Regions from separate parts of the Terrabacter sp. 2YAF2 genome, predicted to be linked through region 3. Evidence: riboswitches for the same ligand, from Rfam matches in the RefSeq annotation. Region 3 holds a riboswitch; each other region holds the start of a gene.
What was found. Region 3 has a riboswitch for cyclic di-AMP ahead of AB4030_RS15790 (transglycosylase family protein). Riboswitches for the same ligand answer to the same signal wherever they lie in the genome.

Region 1 (7,220 bases), on a different contig from region 3:
CCCGAGCATGACGAGCGTGATCGACAGCGAGCGCGTCACCGCGCTCGCTCCACTCGCCACCTCGCCCGCCGCCACCCGCCCATGTTTTCGTCGGCAGGTCGGGCGGGCCACCGGAGAAACCCAATCGTTAGGGTCCTGTGGCGTGACCGAGATTCGCGGGGACGGCGTGCAGGAGCCCGGCGGCCTGCGCGCGATCGCGCTGTCGGCATACGGCCCCACCCTCCTCGGGTCGACGGGCGCGGGGGCGGTGTCGCCGATCATCGCCGTGTCGGCGCGCGAGCTCGGCGCCTCGGTCGGGGTTGCCGCCCTCCTCGTCGCGATGATGGGCGTGGGTCAGCTGCACGGCGACTTGCCCTCGGGCGCGCTCGCCGCGCGCATCGGTGAGCGCCGCGCGCTGCTCGTCGCCGCCGTGATCGAGGCGGCCGGCATGCTCGTCTCGGCGCTCGCGGGCGGCCTCGTCATGCTCTTCGTCGGCGTCCTCGTCATCGGCCTCGCGGGCTCCCTCTTCGGGCTGGCCCGGCAGGCCTACCTCACCGAGGCCGTCCCGGTCGCGATGCGGGCGCGGGCGCTGTCGACCCTCGGCGGGGTGCACCGCATCGGCTACTTCGTCGGACCCTTCATCGGCTCGCTCGTCATCGCCGCCTGGGGCACGGAGTCCGCGTATGCCGTGGGCGGCGTCGCGAGCATCGCCGCCTTCGTCCTCGTCCTCCTCGCGCCCGACATCACCGGGTCGGCGCATCTACTCACCGGCGGCGGGCCCCCGCGCAGCGTGGCGTCGGTGCTCCTGCAGCACCGGCACGTCCTGCTGACGCTGGGCACCGGAGCCATGTGCGTGGCCGGCGCGCGTGCCATCCGCGAGGCCCTCGTCCCGCTGTGGGCCGAGTCGGTCGGTTTCTCCCCGGCGCAGACGTCACTCGTCTTCGGCGTGGCCGGCGCCATCGACATGGCGCTCTTCTATCCGTCGGGGTGGCTCATGGACCGCCACGGTCGGGTGGCCGCTGCCGTGCCGAGCATGCTCGTGCTCGGTCTGGGGATGGCCCTGATGCCGCTGGCGACGAGCCTCGTGGCCGTGACGGCCGCCGCCACCGTGCTCGGCATCGGCAACGGTCTCGGGGCAGGCCTCATCATGACCCTCGGGGCGGACGCGTCCCCCGCGGACGGGCGAGCCCAGTTCCTCGGCGGCTGGCGCCTCTGCGCCGACCTGGGAAGGGCCGCGGGCCCGCTGGCGTTGTCAGGGCTGAGCGCCATCATGTCCCTCGGTGCCTCCGCCGTGGTGCTCGGTGCGGGTGCCGTCGTCGGGGCCGGCTGGCTGCGCCTCTGGGTGCCACGGCACGACCCGACCCGGGTTCGCGATCGTGACCCGGCGACGAGCGGTCCGTGAGCGCTCCCCGACTCTGAGAAGGTATGACCGTGACGGACCTGATCGACACCACCGAGATGTACCTGCGCACCATCTTCGAGCTCGAGGAGGAGGGCATCGTGCCCCTGCGCGCGCGCATCGCGGAGCGTCTCGGCCACTCGGGCCCCACCGTGTCGCAGACGGTGGCCCGCATGGAGCGCGACGGGCTCGTCGCCGTCTCGGGCGACCGTCACCTCGAGCTGTCCGACCACGGACGGCTGCTCGCCACCCGTGTCATGCGCAAGCACCGGCTGGCCGAGCGCCTGCTCGTCGACGTCATCGGCCTCGAGTGGGAGTACGCCCACGACGAGGCCTGCCGGTGGGAGCACGTCATGTCCGAGAAGGTCGAGCGCAAGATCCTCGGCCTCATCGGCGAGGGCCTCGAGTCGCCCTACGGCAACCCCATCCCGGGGCTCGACGAGCTGGGCGTGCGCCAGGACGCGGACTTTCTCACCGGCCTGGTCACCTTGGCCGCGGCGGTGGGCGACGCCCCCGCGGTCGTGACGATCCGGCGCATCGGCGAGCCCGTGCAGGTCGACCCCGAGGCGCTGGCGCTGCTGACGAGCGCGGGGGTGATGCCCGGCGCCCGGGTCGCGGTCGTGCGCGACGGTGCCCGTGTCGTCGCCGTCCGGGAGGGCAGCGAGCCGTCCACGGGCGTCTCCCTGCCCTACACGGTCGCCGTCCACGTCTTCTGCCAGTCCGTCTGACCAACGGGAGTCGTCAGGGTTTGCCCGGCATTGCACGGTCGATATGTGTGGTTATGCCACATCTTGGCCGGGTGTTTGAAAATCCTTTACTTCCGCGTGGCATCGGGGTGACAAGGCCCACTGACTTGGGTACGGTGGGCGAACTTGCTCTCCCCGTCGAGCGAGTGCCCCGGGTCGAACCGCCTAGTCCTGCCATCGACCACGTGGCTCGGCACGAACCGCATGGCAGGAGCGGGGGAACCACTTTCTCCGGGCGTCGAGAGACGCCCTTGGGGTGAAGCCCTCCGTGGACCGAACCTGGTCCGAGCGAAGGCCGGGCAGTACCTCCAGCCCGAACCCGACAGCTCACCTCGCAGGCGTCGAGAGGTCAACCGTGGCTCAGAACGTTCCCGGGCGCCATCGCGCCCCCGGTCGATTCAACGCGATCGCAGAGCTCAAGACGATCGCCAAGGAGTCTGCTCAGCCCGCCGTGAAGGGCGCCGCGATCGTGGCGGCCACGGGTGGCCTCGTCGCCTCGTTCGCCGGCACGGCGAACGCCGCCGACGGCACGAGCAGCGTCACCGCGCCCGCCGCAGTGGGCCCGCAGGTCGGCACCCCGGCTGCCGGCAACGCCCTGTCCTCGATCGGCTACGCCGCGCCCGCCCTCAAGCAGGCCCAGGTCAAGCCCCTCGTGATCGAGGACATCCAGGTCAAGACCGAGCGTGCCGCCCAGCAGAAGGCCGCCGATGAGCTGGCCGCAGCCCAGGCCGCGAAGCAGGCTGCAGCCGACCAGGCCGCCGCCGCGCAGGCCGCCGCTGCTCGTCAGGCCGCCACGCAGCGCGCCTCGCGCTCCACCTCGGCCCAGCGCCCCGCGCTCAACGCCGCTCCGGCTGCGGCCCCCGCCCCGGCACCTGCCCCGAGTGCCAGCGGCATCGTCGGCATCGCGCAGTCGCTCTTCGGTGTGCCCTACGTCTACGGCGGCACCACCCCCTCCGGCTTCGACTGCTCGGGCTTCACCTCGTACGTCTACCGCCAGGCCGGCATCTCGATCCCGCGCACGGCCTCGGCCCAGCAGTCGGCGGCCACGCGGGTCAGCAGCCCCAGCCCCGGCGACCTGGTGTTCTTCGGTACGCCTGCCTACCACGTGGGCATCTACGTCAGCCCGGGCCGCCTGATCGACGCCCAGCGTTCCGGCACGACGGTCGGCAACCACTCGATCTGGACCACGCCCTCGGGCTACGGCCGCTTCTGAGCGACACCTCTCACGCCGCATACGTGATGCCCCCACCGACGTCGGTGGGGGCATCACGCATCTCCCGGCCCGGCAGGCGCCCGTGGTTGACTGAGTCGATGACCGACCAGCCTGCTGCCGAGTCCACGACCCTCATCGAGCTCGACCTCTGGGGCGACCTGACCTGCCCGTACTCCTGGATCGCCAAGCGCCGCGTCGAGGCTGCCGTCGCAGCCTTCGAGCGACCGCACGACGTCAGCGTGCGCCTGCGCTCCTTCGAGCTGCACCCCGACGTGCCGGTGGGCGGCCAGGTGCCCGTGGACGAGCACCTGTCGATGCAGCACGGTGACGCGGGCGCCGGTCGGCTCCTCAACGCCAAGGCCAGCGAGGTGGCCCAGGCTGACGACCTCGTCTTCGACTGGGACCGCGCGGTGCGCGCCAACACCTTCGACGCCCACCGGCTGTGCGCCCTCGCCGGGGAGATGGGTGGGCCGGCCCTGCGGTCGGCCGCGGTCGAGCGCTTCCACGCGGCCCACTTCACCGAGGGCCTCGCCATCGACGACCACGAGGTCCTGCAGCGCCTTGCGGCCGAGTGCGGACTCGACGAGCGTCGCGTCTCCGCGGTCCTCGCCTCCGAGACGTATGCCGAGCACGTGCGGGCCGACGAGGAGCAGGCGCGGTCCATGGGAGTCACGGCGACACCGTTCGTCGTCGCCAACGGGTATGCCGCGGTGTCGGGGGCACATCCGGTCGAGGACTACCTCGCGCTCCTGCGCGGGGTGGCCACCCAGACCGTCTGACCTTCGCCGGGCCGCCGGGGCCGCCGGACCACGGTCAGGTGTCGTCTGCGGCGCCTCCGGCCTGCGCCTCCGCCTCGAGCTCCGCCTGGACCGCGGTGGCGATCATCAGGCCGAGGGTCGTGGTGATCTTCTCGCCGGCTGACATGGCCTTGGGGCCGCCGATGATGGGCGCCACGGCAACGAGCACGCTCTGGGCGTCCTCCAGCGTCAGCTCGGTGTCGGCGGCCGCCGCGATGTTGAGCACGTACGAACTGGCGGGGGCGTCGACGGCCGCCAGCGCGGCCAGGCGTACGAGCATGAGCACCTCGGGGCTGAGGTTCGCCCGTACGACGGATGCGGCGGTCATGTCCGCGATGGTGTCGATCAGTGGCGTTTCGTCTGACATGGTGCGTTCCTCTCGGTCGTGGAAAACTTTGGTCGGGCGGACGGCGTCAGGCGAGGGCCTTCGCCTTGAGCCCGTCGAACTCCGACTGGGTGATGGTTCCCGAGTCGAGCAAGGCCTTGGCGTCGGCGATCTGCGAGGCAGGATTGTGGCTCGTCGTCCCCGCTACCTGCTGGATGTAGTCGGCCTGCGCGGCCTGCCGCTCGGCCGCGGCGGACATCTGCCGCTTCGTCATGCTCCGGCCGCGGGCGATCAGGTAGATGAGGGCGCCGAGCCAGGGCAGGAAGATCAGGACGATGGACCAGCCGGCCTTGGCCCAGCCGCTGAGCTCGGAGTCGCTGAAGAGGTCGAAGATGCACCGGAACCACACCATGATCGCGGCGATCCAGATGAAGAACCAGAAACTCCAGAGGAGGACCTCCCCGAAGCTGTTGGTCATGGAGTCCATTCGTTGCTCCCTAGGTTCGTGTCCGTCGGGCGCCGGTCTGCCTGGTGAGCGCAGCTGCGACGCCAAAAGGACGTGATGTGTGGCCTGCAAGTCAGGCCCACAACCCCAGACTCGGCCGCCGCAAGGGGGGACGCATCGCCCGTCTCGGGTGAGATGTGCGCCGTCGCCTGGGGGCCCTGGGGAACCGTCTGGAGCCGCTTGGGCACGAGAACGGGCTGGAAGGCCCCGTCGATGTCTGCGGCCGGGGACGCGGGGTGCGGTGGATCTGCGTGACGATGGCGTCGGCTCGAGGTACCCGTCCTCGGTGGGAGCACGGATGCTCGCGACACCTGTTGCGCCAGCCCGGCATCCCAGGACCCGGCCGGGGGAAGCAGAGCGGGGATCGCTTGCCGTGGCCGGCGGATCAGCCTCTGCGGATGATGCCGCGCACGCTCGTCGCGGTCCGAGACCCCACGACGTCCTGCTGACGGCCCGCGGTCCGCCTCGTCACTTGAAGTAGGCGAAACCACCTGCTGCTTCGACACGATTCGAGCTGTCGAAGCCGACCGCAACACGTGTCGGATCGGGCCAGCCGACCTTCGCGAACTCCGCCCGCACCGCGTCACGCATCTCGTCGAGCCACTCGCGCAAGCTCGAGGCGAGCCGGGCCTGGATGCCCGCCAATTGTCCGGGGACGGGGAAGTACCACTCGGGCAGAACGTCGTCCGGCGCCCCTGCGAGGAGGACCCAGACGACGAGGTTCTCAGTCCCGATCTCGACGGCGCCGTACCAGAACACCGACTCGACGTGCACCCCGTCCCGGGCCTCTTGCTCGAGGATTGCTCGGGCCGCCCCCACTGCGTCCTCCGCTGCTTGCTGGGCGTCCACGGGAGGGACTGTAGCCCCGAGCCAGCAGCGGCACGACGAATCAATCAAGCGTGCGCGCGAGCGTGAGCGAGAAATGAGTTGGTGCCCCCGGCAAGATTCGAACTTGCGACACCCGCTTTAGGAGAGCGGTGCTCTATCCCCTGAGCTACGAGGGCGGGGCATGGCTGAAACCCTCACTGGAAACCTCGCTGCAAGGGTCGCTGTAACCCTCGCTGTAACGAGGCCCGTCGGGCCGGCCAACGGGGACAGGCTACTGGACCTCTCCGGCGCTTTGGTGCAGGGCAGCCCACGGCGCCACGAGACGCACCATCAGCGGCGTGAGCTGTAGACGCAAGTGGGTGTGTCGGGAGACGTCGTGAAGCCCTCGTCATGGCCGGGATGGTCTGCCGTCGCTGATGGTGATGAGGGGGGCAAGCCCCGCCCGCGCTGCGAAGGCGCGGGCCGATCGTGTGATCACGCAGCCGCGCTTGGTGCGAGCCGCCGGGCGTCAACCCCCTACTACTTGGCGCAGTCTTGACGCTGCCCGGCGGAGTTGCGCATGGCTGCCACCGGCGCCACGACGCGCACCATCTGCGGCAAGTCGGACGAGCGGAGCCGTCTTCAGCGCGGCATGAGCAGCAGACGCCCGGGGGTGTCGGGAGAGCCCACGGGCGGACCGCAAACCCTGAATCGAGCGCCCGTCCAGACCTCCGCAGACGCGCGCAGGCCCTCCCTTCGCTTGAGGAGTGATTCTGGTTGCTGTCGCGCTGGTGTGGGTGACCGGACACCGGGCGATGCCCCGCCTCCGCCGCGCCGGCTTGGTATTCGCGGTGTCCAGCCCGGCGTGAACCGTGCTGGCAGCGCCGTCGTCACCCAAAGTGAGAACATCGCGATTGGAGGTCGGATCATGCACCACGCGGGCAGGAACCACCTCGTCACCGTCGCCGCGGCGGCAGCATTCGCTCTTGCGGGCTGTACCTCCACCGGCGGCGGCCTGATCGGCGGCGCCAGCCCGACAGCGGCTCCGACCGGCTCCGCGGCGGCGAAGGGCACGCCGGTCAGCGTCGTGGAGAAGGAGTTCTCGATAAGCCTGACCCCAGCTACGCTGACCGCCGGCACCCACAGTTTCACCGTCCACAACGAGGGTTCATTCGCGCACAACCTCAACATCCAAGGGCCCGGGGTGAGCCAACAGACCACGGCGACGGTGTCACCGGGACAGGCGGCTGTGCTGACCGTGACGCTCCAGAGGGGCTCGTACGAGCTGTGGTGCTCTGTCGACAGCCACAAGGATCGCGGCATGGACCTCACGCTGTCGGTCGGGTGACGGCGCGCCGCCTCGGTCGGGTTTCGCACTAAGACGCAAGAGGCCTGATCGCCCCGCTGGGGTTGTAGGAAGGGTCGACCTGATCGATTCCGGCAAGACGC
Region 2 (7,220 bases), on a different contig from region 3:
ACGCCGGCAGTGGCGCCGCGCCGTGGACGTCCTCGTGGTCCTCGTCCTCGCCGTCAGCGCTGCTTCCGTCGCGGTCCGCTGGGGCAGCAACGAGTCGGCCGTGCCACCCGAGACGTCGTGGCTGATCGCCGCCGCGCTGACTCCGGTCCTCGTGGCCCGCCGCCTGCTCCAGCATCAGGTGGTGACGCTCCAGACGATCATGGGAGCCGTCGCGGCCTACCTGCAGATCGCCGTCGCGTACGCCTTCCTCTTCCAGACGGTCGACGCCTACAGCGCGACGAACTTCTTCGGCAAGGACACCCCGACGACGACGTACATGTACTTCAGCCTCGTCACGATCTCGACGGTCGGCTACGGCGACTTCGTGGCCGTCACCAGCTTCGGCCGGATGGCCTCGGCGAGCGAGGCGGTGCTGGGGCAGGTCTTCCTCGTCACCTTCGTGGCGCTCATCGTGTCGCGCTTCGGGGTGCACCTGCCGCTGGGTCGGCACGCGGACGACCCTCTCGGGCCCGTCGGCGAAGCAGCCGACGAGCAGTCCGACGCAGACGCTGACGGCGGGACGTGAGCAGGCTCAGGTGGTGGTGCCGAGGTCGATGCTCTCCCCGACCGACCGCTCCAGCACGACGGGTATGCCGGCCGGCAGCCTGCCGCTGAGTTCGCTCATGAGCGTCGTGGTCGGGGGCAGGTCGAGGGGGGCCCTGACCTGGATGACGAGGCTGAATCCGTGGTTCGTCACGTCGACGATCTCGGCCCCATGCGTCGAGGCCAGCCAGGTGCGCGTGCTCTCCGTGCCGATCGCGGTCAGCTTGTCGACGGCGAGCGCGATGAGCGAGTTGAGGACGACCGGCACGAGGACGAGCACGACGAGGATCGCGAACGTCACGCGCACCTTCCGTCGCGGCGGCCCGCCCTGCTGCTGGATCGACCTCGTGTAGCCGAGGGTGGTGAAGACGAGGCTCCCGGCGAAGACGAGCGCCAGGAAGTTGGAGAGGAAGAGCACGAGCGCGCCGAACGCCAGGCTCACGCTGCCCTCCGCCAGGCAGATGCCGACGACGCACAGCGGGGGGACGAGCGAGATCGAGATCGCGACTCCCGGCAGGATGGCGGCCACGTCGCGGCGCGCCAGCGCGATCGCGCCGGCGAACCCGGTGGCCAGCGCGCTGAGCAGGTCGACGAGCCGCGGGCTCGTGCGCGAGGCCACCTGCGGGTTGCCGAGCAGGTCGTAGGGGCTCGGCAGCAACAGCGAGAAGAGCGCCCCGACTGCGATGACCAAGAGCCCGCCGAGCACGACGAACCTCACGGCTCCGGTCCGCTCCCGCTTCACCAGGGCCAGTGCGGTCCCCATGATCGGCGTCGAAAGCGGAGCGATGATCATGGCCCCGATGACGGTCGCGGTCGAGTCCGCGATGATCCCGGCGCTCGCGATGCAGGCCGCGAGCAGCAGCATGGTCCAGTACGCCGACCGCTTCGAAAGCAGGTCGCCTTCGTTGAGGTCGAGATCCGAGGTGAGCTCTTCGAACGTCCGGCGCTGGTTGGCCGGGAGCACTCGGGCCCGGATGGCAGTGAGCATGGCGCCAGTGTGTCGGAGGGCTGCGGATGCCAGGAGCCGTTCACGGGACCTAGCACGGGCGCGGCCTACGATCGACCGCATGCCTGACCCGCTCGTGCGTGACGCCACCACCGACGACGCCGCCGCGTGCGCGGCGATCTACGAGCCCTACGTCACCGGGACGACGGTGACCTTCGAGACCGACCCGCCCGATGCCGCCGAGATGCGGCGCCGCATCGCCAAGGCGCAGGCGAGGCACGCCTTCCTCGTCCTGGAGGAGGACAGCGCGGTCGTCGGGTACGCGTATGCCGGCCCGTTCAAGGAGCGGGCCGCCTACCGGTGGTCGTGCGAGGTGTCCGTCTACCTCTCGCCGGACCGGCACGGGCGCGGCGGTGGTCGACGGCTCTACGAGGCGCTGCTCGCGCAGCTCAAGGCGCGCGGCTACCGGATGGCCGCCGCCGGCATGACCCAGCCGAACGAGGCGAGCGCACGGCTGCACGCGGCGATGGGTTTCGAGCCGATCGGGACCTACCGCGGCATCGGCTGGAAGTTCGGTGCCGCGCGAGACGTCACGTGGGTCCAGCGACCCCTGGGCGACCCGGTGACCCCGGGGCAGGACCCACCCGAGCCAACCTGACACTCGCGCAAGTCCGCCGGGGTGGACCTGGTGAGCTCGGGAGGGGCCAGATCACCGCATCAAGTCCGCCGGGGTGGACTTGCGCGAGGTCGGGGGGCCAGATCACCGCATCAAGTCCGCCGGGGTGGACTTGCGCGAGGTCGGGGGGCCAGATCGCCGCGCCAAGTCCGCCGGGGCGGAGCTGGCGCGGCGATCCAGGCGGTCTCAGGGGAGGGTGGGGTAGTCCGTGTAGCCCTCGGCGCCGCCGCCGTAGAAGGTCTGCGGGTTCGGCTCGTTGAGCGGGGCTCCCTCGCGCCAGCGGCGGACGAGGTCCGGGTTGGCGAGGAACTCGCGGCCCACCGCCACGACGTCACCGAGGTCGCGCTCGAGGATGTCCTCGACCTCCGCGAGGTTCGTCACCGACGAGAAGCCGGTGTTGAGGATGATCGGCCCGCCGAAGCGCTTGCGCAGGTCGCGGACGATGTCGGACTCCGGGTCGCCGAGGATGCTGAGGTAGGCGAGCCCGAGCGGCGCGATGCCCTCGACGAGGGACTCGTAGGTGGCCGCGGTGTCGGCCTCGTCCTCCTCGAGCACGCCCTGGATGTTGTGGGCGGGCGAGATGCGGATGCCGACCCGGTCGGCGCCGATCGCCTCGGCCACGGCCTTGGTGATCTCGACGACGAGGCGCGCACGGTTCTCCGGCGAGCCGCCGTAGGCGTCGGTGCGCTGGTTGCTCGACGGCGCGAGGAACTGGTGCGGCAGGTAGCCGTTGGCGGCGTGAACCTCGACGCCGTCGAGCCCGGCCGCGACGGCCTGGCGCGCAGCGTGGACGAACTCCGCCACGAGCGCGGGGATCTCGTCGGTCTCGAGGGCGCGCGGGACGGCATACGCCTGCTGACCCTTCGCGGTCACGATCTCGCCCGGCGCGGCGATGGCGCTCGGGGCGACGCTCTCGAGGCCGCCCTTGTTGTCGGGGTGCGCGATGCGACCGGCGTGCATGAGCTGGACGACGACGTGGCCCCCGCCTGCGTGCACGGCGTCCGCGACGAGGCGCCAGCCGGCGACCTGCTCGTCGGAGTGGATGCCGGGGGTGTCGAGGTAGCCCTGGCCAACGGCGCTCGGCTGGGTGCCCTCGGTGATGAGAAGGCCGGCGCTGGCGCGCTGGCCGTAGTACTCGGCGTTGAGCTCGGTCGGCGCCTGGCCCTCGCCCGCGCGGTTGCGCGTCAGCGGTGCCATGACGAAACGCTGGGGGAGGTCCCAGCGGCCGATGCGGATGCTCTCGAAGGCCGTGGACACAGGCCTGCTCCTCACTGTCGGTGACTCTTGGGTGACTCGTTCGGTGGTGGTTGGCCGCAACCACCCGCAGCGGGTGGAGGTTTCAACTACTTGGGCGACAAGGCGCAGAGCCGGAGGAACATTCCCGTTTGTCCAGGGTTGCCGGGGGTTATCGAGGGGTTGGCGGGGGTATGCCGAAGGGGAGGATGCCGAGGCATCCTCCCCTTCGTACGGGCTCAGTCGCGGAGAACTCCGCGGTCACGCCCCGTGGGTCACGGCGCGTAGATGAAGCTCATGCCCCCGCTGAGGGTGACGGTGCGCGTGTCGTAGTTGTAGGCGCCGGCCGTCGCGTTCATCTCGATGATCGTCACCTGGTTGCCGTTGACGGCCGTGACCCAGCCGACGTGCCCCACGCTGGAGGAGCCGGCGACGCCGGGCTGCATGACGATGATCGAACGCGTCCGCGGCATGCTGCCCACGGTGTAGCCCGCGGACCGGGCGCCAGAGGCCCACGCCATCGCGTTGCCGGTCCAGCCACCGGGGTAGTAGCCCTCGGACTGGTACCACTTGTTGAGCGCGCCCCACGTGCACTGGCCCGGGGTGGCCCAGTTGTGCGACGAGCGCATGCCCGACGAGGCGCCGGGGACGGCGGTGTTGCTGCTCGACTTCGTCGACGAGGTGCTCGTCGTGAGCGTCGTACGGGTCAGGTCGCGCGAGGCGCGTGCGGCAGCGGCCTGGCGGGCGGCGGCAGCGGCCTGGCGAGCGGCCGCAGCCTGGGCGGCAGCAGCCTCACGTGCGGCCTTGACCTGGATGTCCTCGATGACCGTCGGCGCCGTCTTGGCGCCACGCTGGGCAGCGACCTGCTGCGCCGCGGGGGCGTAGCCGATCTTCGACAGCGCGGTCGGTGCGGCCGCAGCAGGCGCGTGGGCCGGGCCGACGGCGGCCGGGGCGGCGACCGTCGACAGGGTGTCGGCGCTGGCCGGGTTGGCGAAAGCGGCGACGAGGCCGCCGGCGGCGGCCACGACGGCTCCGGCCTTCATGGCCGGCTGAGCCGACTCACGAGCGAGGAGCCTGAGTTCGTAAAGGGAGTTGTGACGGCCCGGTGCACGGTGGCGGCCGCGGATGTTCTCTGAGTTCACGCTTGATGCCTCTCCGCGCCTACGAAGTTAGCTGTCGGGTTCGGGCGGAAAGGTGCCCGGGCTGCCTCCACCTCACGATCAGGTCGTGCGGCGGTGCGGTCTTCACCCCAAGGACATCCGAAATCGTTGCGTCGGACGTCCGGAGAAACGTGTGGTTCCTCCGCTCCTGTCACAAGGTTTGATCTCCCTCGCCAGGCGGTGACAGGACTAGGCGGTCCACCTCGCGAGAGCCCGACCTGGTGGCCGGGCTCCCGGAAGACTAAACGAGTCGACTGGCAAATGTCACGCCACGGTAACGACGCGGCGCCGGAGAGATCCTTGAATGTCCTCTTTGCAGGTCTTTGCCGCGGCTTTACCCGTCGCTGAATGAGACGTAGGTCACATGTAAACAGGCAACGGGGCGAGGGCCCACTGATACGTCGCTCCGTCCCCGTCCGGCGCATGCCGCCAGATAGGACGTGGCTCTCAGGTGACGGTGGAGAGGTGGCCGAAGACGACGACGTTGTCGCGGTACTCGTTGCGGCTGTCGGTCGGTCCGCCGCAGGTCACGAGACGGATCTCGGCCCGGGTGAAGTCGCCCTTGTAGACGAGCTCGGTCGGGAACTGCGTCTTCTTGAAGGCTGCGACCCGGTCGACCGTGAAGGTCAGGTGCGAGCCGTCGCGGCGGGAGACCTTGACGACGTCGCCCGCCTTGACCCGGCTCAGCTCGTAGAAGATGCCCGGCACCCCCGAAGGCGTGTCGACATGGGCGGCCAGGACGGCGGGTCCGAGCTGGCCCGGGGTGGGCCCGGCGCCGTAGAGCCCGACCTCCTGTGCCGTTCCCGGGACGGAGATCGTCCCGTCCCTCTGGATGCCGAGCGGCACGAAGTGTGTCGAACGCACGCCGATCGACGGGATCTCGATCCCGGTCGGCTCGGAGGCCTCGAGGAAGTTCCCGATGCCGCTGGCCCCACCCCTCGCGGGCGATGACGTACCAGGCACCGAGCGGGGTGCCGCTGGCGCGCCCGGCCCACCGGAACCGGGGGTCGCCGTTGGACCCGCGTCGATGGGGGCGGGAGGTGCGGATGCCGTGGGCACCGCGCTCCTCGCTCCCACCGCTGCGGGCTGCGGCCGACCAGGCGTTCCCCGGAGACCGAGCGTGAGCGCGACGATCCCGACGACGAGCAGGACGGCGGTGACGGCGAGGGCCGCCGCGGCACCGTGGGTGATCCGGTTGGTGATCCGGCCGGTGACGCGGCGACCGCTCGACGACGGCCGCTCGGGCTGGTCAGGCATCGAGCCGGCCCGGTCGCTCAGGCGCGCGTCCGCGCGCGACGGGCGGCGAAGACGCCGGTCCCGGCGGCCGCGAGCAGGGCTGCGCCACCCACGAGCATGAGCGCCTCGTTCTGGCCACCGCTCGTCATGCCGACGCTGTTCATGCCGACGCTGTTCATGCCGCCGCTCTTGAGACCGTCAGCGGCGAGGCCGCCGCCGGTGTGCATGCCGCCCGCGGGCGCGACGCGCAGCGCGCCACACAGGGCCGGGTCGGTGGCCTCGGTGGGGAGCGAGGGCATGAGGTCGCTCTTCGTGTCGCCGGAGTACTTGCCGTCCTTGTTGTAGTCGACGCCGTGGATGACGACGACGGACTCTCCGGCGGAGATCGCCTGGGCGACGTCGCTCGAGACCGCGATGCTCCCACGCTGGTAGGTCAGCTTGCCGCCAGGTGCGGTGTCGAAGCGGTCGATGGCGAGACCCGACTTCGGGCTCGTGTCGCCGGTCTTCGTCAGCGAGACGACGATGTCGCCGTAGGCGGGGCCGCCCTCGGTCGTGTTGAGGTGGCCGTCGCCGTTCTTGTCGTCGGACAGGCCGGGGCACTCGTGACGGGCTGCAGCGGCGAAGTGGATGTGCGCGGCGTGCGGGCTGTCGGCGAGCAGGCCGTTGGCGGCCATCGTCACGGTGATCTGGTTGCCCTTGACCTCGACCATGGCCGTGCCGCTTCCGTTGACGCCACTGCCGGCGACGGGCTTGAGGTTGGCGCTGACGAAGCCGTCGGCCGCGAAGGCAGGGCCGACGCTGAGGGCCAGGGCTGCGGCTGCGACGAAGCTCGCGCCGGCGATCCGAGTGGTGGTGGTGCGCATCTGTTTCCTCCTTGACGAGGAGATGAACCGTCCATTCCTGCTCTGCTTCAGACGGGGGTCGTCGTCGACCGTCTCCGCGCAGGGGTTCGCCACGGCAGGTCTGACTGGATTGGCGTTCCACCGAAATGTTTCGGCGCCGGGGCTCAGCTGTCGGACTGCTCCGACGCGGCAGCGCGACGCTTGAGGCACAACGCGGTGATCTCGGCGATCAGCTCGAGGGGCACCGGACGGTTGATCGGGAATCGCACGGTGTCCTTGGCACGTCGGTAGGGGCCGATGGCCTCCTCGAAGGCCGCGTCACCCGTCGGGACGGGGTAGAGCCCGACGTGGTTCTTCCAGCCGGCGTAGTAGACGAGCGGCTTGCCGTCGACGGTGAAGGTCGCCATCCCGTAGCTGATCTTCTCGCCCGCGTGCGGAGCCGCTTCACGAATGGCGCAGCGAACCCCCTCAAGCTGGGTCCGCGTCTCCTCGGGGTAGGAGGCGATGTAGTCATCGACGGACGCAAATCTCGGGGCCAATCCTGG
Region 3 (7,220 bases):
CAACGGCTTGAGCGTCGGGTCGCTCAGCGCGGCCTCGGCATCGGGGTCATCCAGGACCTGCTCGAACGCGACCCTGAGTCGGTGCGCCCTCCGGAGTTCCTTGACGGTGCCCGGGTAGTTGCGGGCGTACGCCCCGGCGGTCTCCTGGGCGCCCAGGATGAAGGACTTGACCGCCGCCACGTCCGGCAGCCCGTTGTAGCCCTCTGTGTGGCGGAAGATCGCGTCGAACAGCTTCAGCGGTCCAGCAGACGCGAAGTCCTCCATGTAGGCGTCCCATGAGCCGTCGAAGCTTGTCGCGAAAAGCAGCCGCGTGTCATCGTCGAACATCACGAATCTGGCCTCGTGGATGTTGGCGATCGCCATCTCGTAGTCCCCCGGGCGATAGCCCGGGGAGTCCATCAGCGCGTCCAGTGCCTTGCGCAGTTCCTCGGCGTGGCCTGGAATGACGCGGAAGAACAGGCTGAACTCGCTGGTCGACCCCACCCGGAGGCCCGGCCGGTCACGGGCCACCTCGCTGGCTGCGGTCATCTCGGGGCCTCCTGGTCTCGGTGGCGCACCTGAGACGCCGACAGCCCTCAATCTCCCCGGGCGTACACCGCCCGGCATCACCCCGCGGGAGTGATACGCCGTAACGCGGAGTCCCGCCCGTCAGAGCCATCACCCCCCGTGGGGGATGCCGGCACCCGACCGCGCCGGGCACAGTGAGGCGACCGGTGCCTGAGGTGCCGAACCGACCCAGGGGACGGCGCGATGACCACAGCTTGCTGTTTCAGCTTCTCATCGGTACGCCGGCGCAGATCAGGGCTGCGCCTGGCTAGACGCCCGGCGCGGGAAGGGTCTCGCCGTGGACGGGTTGCGGGTGACTCTCCCGGCGGCGGACCGGCCCCTGCACGAACTGGGACGTCCGCTCGAGAGGAAGGGGACTCGTGGTCGGTCCACGTCACGCGCGTATGACCCCGCCCGTGACTTCCGCAGGGCTCATCGACCGTCCACACCTCATGCAGGTACTGGACGTTCGGCCGGTGACCGTCCTGGCGGGGATGGCGGGGTTCGGCAAGTCGACGTTGTTGGCAGCGGCTGCTGCCCGACACCAACTCCACGGTGCGGCGCTGTGGCTGACCATCGACGACTCGGACCGCGACCCGGTGCGCTTGGTGTCGGACCTGATGTCGGCCGCCGGCCTCGCCGGGATCGACGACCTCACCACCGCGATCGCCCCCGTGCGCACCTCCTCGCTGCGCGCCGAACCGCTCACCCTCGTCGACGCGCTGCTCGAAGCGCTCTACGACACCGCCGAGCCCCTCCTCCTCGTCCTGGACGACGTACACCACCTCGCCGGATCGAGGGCGTCGGTGGACGTGCTCGACCACCTGCTCCGCTGGGCACCCGGCGACATGCGCATCGCCATCGGCGCGCGGGTCGTGCCGCCCCTGCGACTGCAGCGCCTCCGGCTCGACGGGCGTCTCTCCTATCTCGCGCATGACCAGCTCGCGTTCAGTCCGCACGAGACGGCTCTGACGGTCAAGGCGTCCGGACTGGATCTGGGCCAGGAGGCCGTCGACTCCATCCACGACGCGACGGTGGGCTGGCCCGCCGGGGTACGGATGGCGATCTTGGCGGCCCGCCAGAGCGACCGCGTTGGCAACCTGCCGTCGCAGCTGCGGCGCGACTGGGCGCTCGCCGACTACCTCGCGACCGAGGTGCTCGCCTCCCTGCCGGAGGAGCTGCGCGACTTCGTCCTCGACAGCTGCCTGGACGAACAGGTCTGCCCGTCGCTCCTGGACAGCATCCGGGGAACGACGACCGCGGAGACGCTGCTCGAGCAGTGCCTTTCGGACGGCATCTTCCTCTCCCGGGGCACCGCCGCGACTGACGAGCCCTGGTTCAGCTGGCATCCCCTTTTCGCCTCGCACGTCCAACGGCGTGTGTCGAGCGATCGGCCCGCGCGCGCTGCCGAGCTGCACGCCGCCGCTGCCGCGTGGTGGGTCTCCGTCGACGTACCGACGGCGATCGAGCACGCGGCAGCCGCCAGCGACGAGATGGCTGCTCGGATCTTCTCGGAGCACTGGCTGCAGCTCTTCCTCGAGGGTCGGGTCGACGCAGTGATGGGTGCGATCGAACACCATCCACACGGCCTGACCGCCCACGGCGACGCACACCTGGCCAGGGCGCTGGTGCTTGTGCGTCGAGGGCGGTTCGACGCCGCGCGCGCCGAGGTCGCCGCGGCCCACGAGGTGGCCTCCACTGTGCGGGACGAGGCCAGCGCGCGCCTCGATGAACGCACCGCCGTCGTCGAGCTCGTGCTGACCGGCTACGACAAGGGGCTCGGGGTCGCCGTCGAGACGGGTGAGGCCCTGCTCGAGCAGCTGGCGCGGGCAGAGCGTGTCCCCGACCCTACGATCACGGCATCCCTGCAGGTTGTAGTCGGCATGGGCGAAGCCCGTCTGCAGAGCCACCTCGAGCTCGCTCTTCACATGCTGCGGGCCTCGGCCGCGACCGCGCACGACCACGGGCTGGTCGCCCTTGAACTGACCGCTCTGGCGGAGTCGTGCATTCCTGCGATTGCCGAAGGCCGGCTCACCGAGGTCCACGACGTCGCCGTCGACGTGCTGGAGCGGGCCTCCGAACGAGGCTGGGCCGGCCTCGTGACGCTGGCACCGGCCGTCGCCTACCTCGGCTGGCTCGACTACTGGAGGGGTGACCTGACCCAAGCCCGGTCACAGCTCGAGCGAAGCCTGTCGATGGTGCTGCCCTTCGACAGGGAGCTGCGCGGGCTCACGCTGAACTTCCACGTCACGACATGCCTGGCGCTTGGTGACGCCAGAGCGGCTCGAGCCAGCATCACCGCCATCAGGGCGATGTCCGGGTCCGGGACGGTACCACCATGGTGGCCGTCGATGCTCGACGGGCTGGAGGGACTGGCCCTCATCGCCGAGGGCAAGCCGCGCGAGGCAGCCGCGCTCGCCTCGTCCGCCCTGGCGGGGCCCGAGTACGGACTCGCCCAAGCCCACCGGGCCAAGGTCCTGCTGCTCGCGGGGGATCCTGCGGCGGCGCTGGCGGAACTGGACCGGGTGCCCATCAGCACCACGTTGGTGCACATCACCTGCCTGTCGCGCTGCATCGAGGCAGAAGCCCGGGCGATGCTGGGTCAGGCCGACGCCCACGCCTCACTCGAACACGCGCTGGCCGCGGCTGAACCCGACCAGCTCTACGGGCCGTTCATCGCCGGGGGCAACCGGATGGTGGACTTGCTCCGGGCCCACCTGCGGCACGGGACCGGCCACCACGCTGCACTCACTCAGGTGCTCTCGCGCCTTTCGAGGCCGCGCGAGAACCACGGTCTCGGGTCGAGTGCGCGCCTCACCGACCGCGAACGCGTGATCCTGCAGTACCTCGCAACCACCCTCACCAACGCCGAGATCGCCGAGGCCGAGTTCATCTCGCTGCACACCACCAAGACGCACGTAGCGCACATCTACCAGAAGCTCGGCGTCAACAGCCGCCGCGCCGCCATCCGCCGGGCGACAGAGTTGGGGCTCTACTAAGGACGCGACGTCACCGCCCCATCTGCCGTCTCCCGCGACAGACTCGGTTTCGAGGTGCTGATGGACACCGACTCGCAGAGGGCAACTCCGAGATCAGCCCCAAGCCACCTCCATGCCCGCGAAACCGCAGGTAGGGGCCCTGTTGCTCGATCTGAGCACGGAGCTGGCGAGGGGACTCGAACCCCTAACCGCCTGTTTACAAGACAGGTGCGCTACCAATTGCGCCACGCCAGCACGCCCGGGCGCGAGCGCCGCGGACGGGCGAAAGCGTAACCGAGCCCAGCGGCATACATGCAAACCGACGGGCCTCGGACGCGCTTCGCGCCTGCGACGGGCTCGCCGTCCGGGAACGAGAGAACGGCCCCGCGCAACCCAGGGGTTGGTGGCGCGGGGCCGTCCGGCTCAGTTGTATCAAAAACTCACGGAAGACGCAGCGTCTGACCCACGAAGATCAGGTTCGGGTTGGTGACGCGCGCTCCGTTCGCCTTCCAGAGGGCCTGCCAGCCACCGGCCACGTGGTAGCGCTGGGCGAGCTTGCCGAGGGTGTCACCGCTGTGCACGGTGATCTGGGCGCCCTTGGCCGTGTTCCTCGCGACCGGCGCGGCGGCGTACGTCTTCTTCTTGCTGACCGACTTCTTGACGGTCGACGTCGTGACCTTCTTCGTCGTCGTCAGCGGCGCGCGCGTGGTGGAACGCGAGACCGCGATCTGGCTCGACGTCGCGCCGCCGTTGGCACGCGTCAGACCGGCGCGGACCGAGCACACCGGCCAGGCGCCGGGGCCCTGGGTGGCGAGGACGCGCTGGGCGATCGCGATCTGCTGGTCCCGCGTGGCGAGGTCGGCGCGCGGGGCGTAGGCCGTGCCGCCGAAGCCGCTCCACGTGCTCGGCGTGAACTGGAGGCCTCCGTAGAAGCCGTTGCCCGTGTTGATGGCCCAGTTGCCGCTGGACTCACACGCGGCGACGGCGTCCCAGACCGAGGATGCCTTGGCCGATCCGGCCGTGGCCAGGCCGCCGATGATGGTGGCCGCTCCGGCAATGCCGACTCCCGCGATGCGCTGCTTGACCGAGATCTTCTTGGCAGCAGCATGCTTGGACAGGTACTGCATGGTGGTGATTCCTTCCTGACGCGCGCCTGCGGGGTTAGCTGTCGGGTTGGGGCGTCAGGTGCCCTGTCGCAGAAGCGACTTCACCCCCAGGCCAGTTCTCGTCCTCATTGACACGTGCTTCGACACACATGCACTCACTGGCCACACTGGGTCCCCCGTCCTCGCCCGGCCCACGGGTGTGGGCTACATCCCTGGCTGGCGAGGCTCGGCGCGCTCAGGGAACGGATTTGATGGGTGTCCATGTGAAGTTGTGGGAGCGTACGTGTGGAGCCGGACGCGACGAAGCGAGCCGGGAACCAAGTGGTGAAGTTCCCGTTCCGGCCGAGGCCGGGTTCCGCCGAGCACTGACGGTACGTGACGTTGTCACCTCGCACAACCCAAGCCGAGACACTTCCGTGATCTTTTTCGGAGCCGCTGCCGAACCTGGTGCGCTACGGGGACACAGGAGTGGCACAGAGGTTCCTGGCGGGCCCCACAGGCAGCTCCGGAACGCCTCAGGCTCGCAGCGTTCCGGTCGTCACGGCCCGAAGGGACTGCCGGAGAAGGGTTTCCACGTGAGGCTCGCGCCGTGTCGCAACGCCACCAGCGCAGCGACGAGACCCAGGACGACGAAGAGCCCTCCCACGATCTGAGACGCCAGGCCGACGGGCACGAGGCGTCGCACCATCGAGCGCGACCCACGCCGCAGCGAGGCGCCACCTGGACCCCACCACAGCATGAGCAGGCCCAGGACGCCGCCGACGGCGAGGGTGATCGGTGCGCCGGGGCCGAGCTCCGTGCCTTGCGTGCCGGCGAGGAGCAGGGCGGTGGCGAACACACCGGCCAGCGCCACGGCGACGGGCAGCAGCAGCCCCACCACGGTCGCGATGGTGCCGACGACGAGGTGCCACGGACTCGAGACGACGGCGAACGGCACGTCGCTGCGCCGCCGCCCGAAGTCGTAGCGCCGCAGCACCAGGGCGGTGACGGAGCGGTCGGTGGCGCGGGCGAGCGCGGACAGGGCCACGAGCGCGACGAGCGCGATGCCCGGCCACGCCATGAGGGCACCGATCCACGCGGCGCTGACCGCGGCCAGCAGCCCGGTGCGCATCGGCAGGCCGATGCGCGGGTCGCCCTCGCGCGGGGCGGGCTCCTCCTCGTCCCACTCCTCCTCGGGCCAGTAGCCGCCCCCCGGGCCGTCATCGACGTCCCCGTGGTCGTATGCCGTGAGGTCGGGTGCCGGGGCACGCGGGCCGGTCGGGGGCGGGGCCCACCGCGCCGCCGTGTCGGCCCCGCGGTGCGCCGTCGGGAGCGCGACGGGCGGCCCGGCCGGGGGCGGGAGGGGCGGCATGACCGCCGTGCTGCCGCCCTGGACGACCTGGGTGTCGCCCGGGACCGCACCCGAGCCACCCGGGCCGCCCGACCGGCCGTCGTCCCAGAGGCCGCCGCTCGGCGTCGGGACCGTCGCGGCCCGTCCTGCGGCGTAGAGCTCGAGGGCGGCGATCACCTCGTCGGCGTGCGGACGCAACCTCGGGTCCGGTGAGAGCGACGCGCGAAGGAGGGGCACGAGGCGCGGGTCGACCCCGTCGAGGTCGACGTCGCCGGCCCGGACGCGGGTGAGGACGGCGTCCATCCGGGCGCGGCCGAAGGGCGGTCGTCCCGACGCGGCATACGTGATCGTGGCGGCCCAGCCCCACCAGTCGGTGGCGTCGGTGATCGCGGCGCCCTCGACGAGCTCGGGCGAGAGGTAGCCCGGTGTTCCCATGACCAGCCCGCCGACGGTGTGGCGCACGTCGTCCTGCAGGTGGGCGATGCCGAAGTCGATGAGCACGGGTTCGCCGTCCTCGATGAGGACGTTGCCCGGCTTGATGTCACGGTGGACGACACCGCACGCGTGGATCGAGCGGATCGCCTCGGCGATGCCCCGGGCGAGGCGCAGCAGGTCGGCCGGTGCCAGGGGGCCGCGCTCCTCGACGACCTCGTCGAGCGCCGGGCCGGGGACGTAGCGGGTCACGATGTAGGGCCGCGGGGCCATGACGTCGGCGTCGATGACGCTCGCGACGCGGGCGTCGCGGATGCGCGAGAGGGTGTCGACCTCGCGGGAGAGCCGCTGGCGCGCGTCGGCGTCATGGGCGACGTGGGCGCGCAGCACCTTGATCGCGACGGCGCGACCACGCGGGTCGAGGGCGAGGTGCACGACCCCCATGCCCCCCTCGCCGATCTCCTCGATGAGGCGGTAGGGGCCGAGCCGCTGCTCGAAACCGGGGCCTCCGGACCGCGTCCCCGCGGGTCCGCCGGTGCGGGGACCGGTGCGCGCGCCGGGCCGAGGGGTGGGCACCCGCTCGGTCCGGTCGTACGCAGTCATGCCCCTACGGTATGCGACGAGCGGGCCGCCGCCGGAACGTTGCCGCCTCGTGCCGCGGAGTGTCCCGATGAGTCCGATTCACCCGGTTCGACCGGTTGGGTCGGTGCGGCCGTCGAGCCGTCCGTTCAGTGGGTGATGTAGTCGCGCAGCTGGTCGCGCTCGGACTGCAGCTCGGACAGCCGGTGCTTGACGATGTCGCCGATGCTGACGATGGCCGCCAGCTTG

Region 1: it holds a riboswitch for cyclic di-AMP, as region 3 does, so the genes downstream of both, AB4030_RS13625 (C40 family peptidase) here and AB4030_RS15790 (transglycosylase family protein) in region 3, are expected to answer to the same signal.
Region 2: it holds a riboswitch for cyclic di-AMP, as region 3 does, so the genes downstream of both, AB4030_RS18305 (CHAP domain-containing protein) here and AB4030_RS15790 (transglycosylase family protein) in region 3, are expected to answer to the same signal.

What each region holds. Positions count from the first base shown of each region.
Region 1 covers NZ_JBFRFG010000011.1:42,222-49,441, reverse strand. The annotation lists gene AB4030_RS13640 (hypothetical protein) at 1-75, opposite strand, end outside; gene AB4030_RS13635 (MFS transporter) at 143-1,381, shown strand; gene AB4030_RS13630 (iron dependent repressor, metal binding and dimerization domain protein) at 1,411-2,106, shown strand; cyclic di-AMP (ydaO/yuaA leader) riboswitch at 2,313-2,477, shown strand; gene AB4030_RS13625 (C40 family peptidase) at 2,480-3,337, shown strand; gene AB4030_RS13620 (DsbA family oxidoreductase) at 3,436-4,116, shown strand; gene AB4030_RS13615 (carboxymuconolactone decarboxylase) at 4,151-4,462, opposite strand; gene AB4030_RS13610 (SHOCT domain-containing protein) at 4,548-4,946, opposite strand; gene AB4030_RS13605 (hypothetical protein) at 5,433-5,813, opposite strand; tRNA gene AB4030_RS13600 (tRNA-Arg) at 5,893-5,968, opposite strand; gene AB4030_RS13595 (hypothetical protein) at 6,637-7,119, shown strand.
Region 2 covers NZ_JBFRFG010000020.1:7,239-14,458, reverse strand. The annotation lists gene AB4030_RS18325 (potassium channel family protein) at 1-565, shown strand, start outside; gene AB4030_RS18320 (TIGR00341 family protein) at 572-1,570, opposite strand; gene AB4030_RS18315 (GNAT family N-acetyltransferase) at 1,650-2,186, shown strand; gene AB4030_RS18310 (alkene reductase) at 2,391-3,461, opposite strand; gene AB4030_RS18305 (CHAP domain-containing protein) at 3,713-4,480, opposite strand; cyclic di-AMP (ydaO/yuaA leader) riboswitch at 4,584-4,770, opposite strand; gene AB4030_RS18300 (sortase domain-containing protein) at 5,045-5,854, opposite strand; gene AB4030_RS18295 (hypothetical protein) at 5,872-6,696, opposite strand; gene AB4030_RS18290 (iron chaperone) at 6,840-7,214, opposite strand.
Region 3 covers NZ_JBFRFG010000015.1:19,401-26,620, reverse strand. The annotation lists gene AB4030_RS15805 (hypothetical protein) at 1-528, opposite strand, end outside; gene AB4030_RS15800 (LuxR C-terminal-related transcriptional regulator) at 1,023-3,545, shown strand; tRNA gene AB4030_RS15795 (tRNA-Thr) at 3,707-3,779, opposite strand; gene AB4030_RS15790 (transglycosylase family protein) at 3,965-4,651, opposite strand; cyclic di-AMP (ydaO/yuaA leader) riboswitch at 4,658-4,846, opposite strand; gene AB4030_RS15785 (protein kinase domain-containing protein) at 5,169-6,995, opposite strand; gene AB4030_RS15780 (CBS domain-containing protein) at 7,121-7,220, opposite strand, start outside.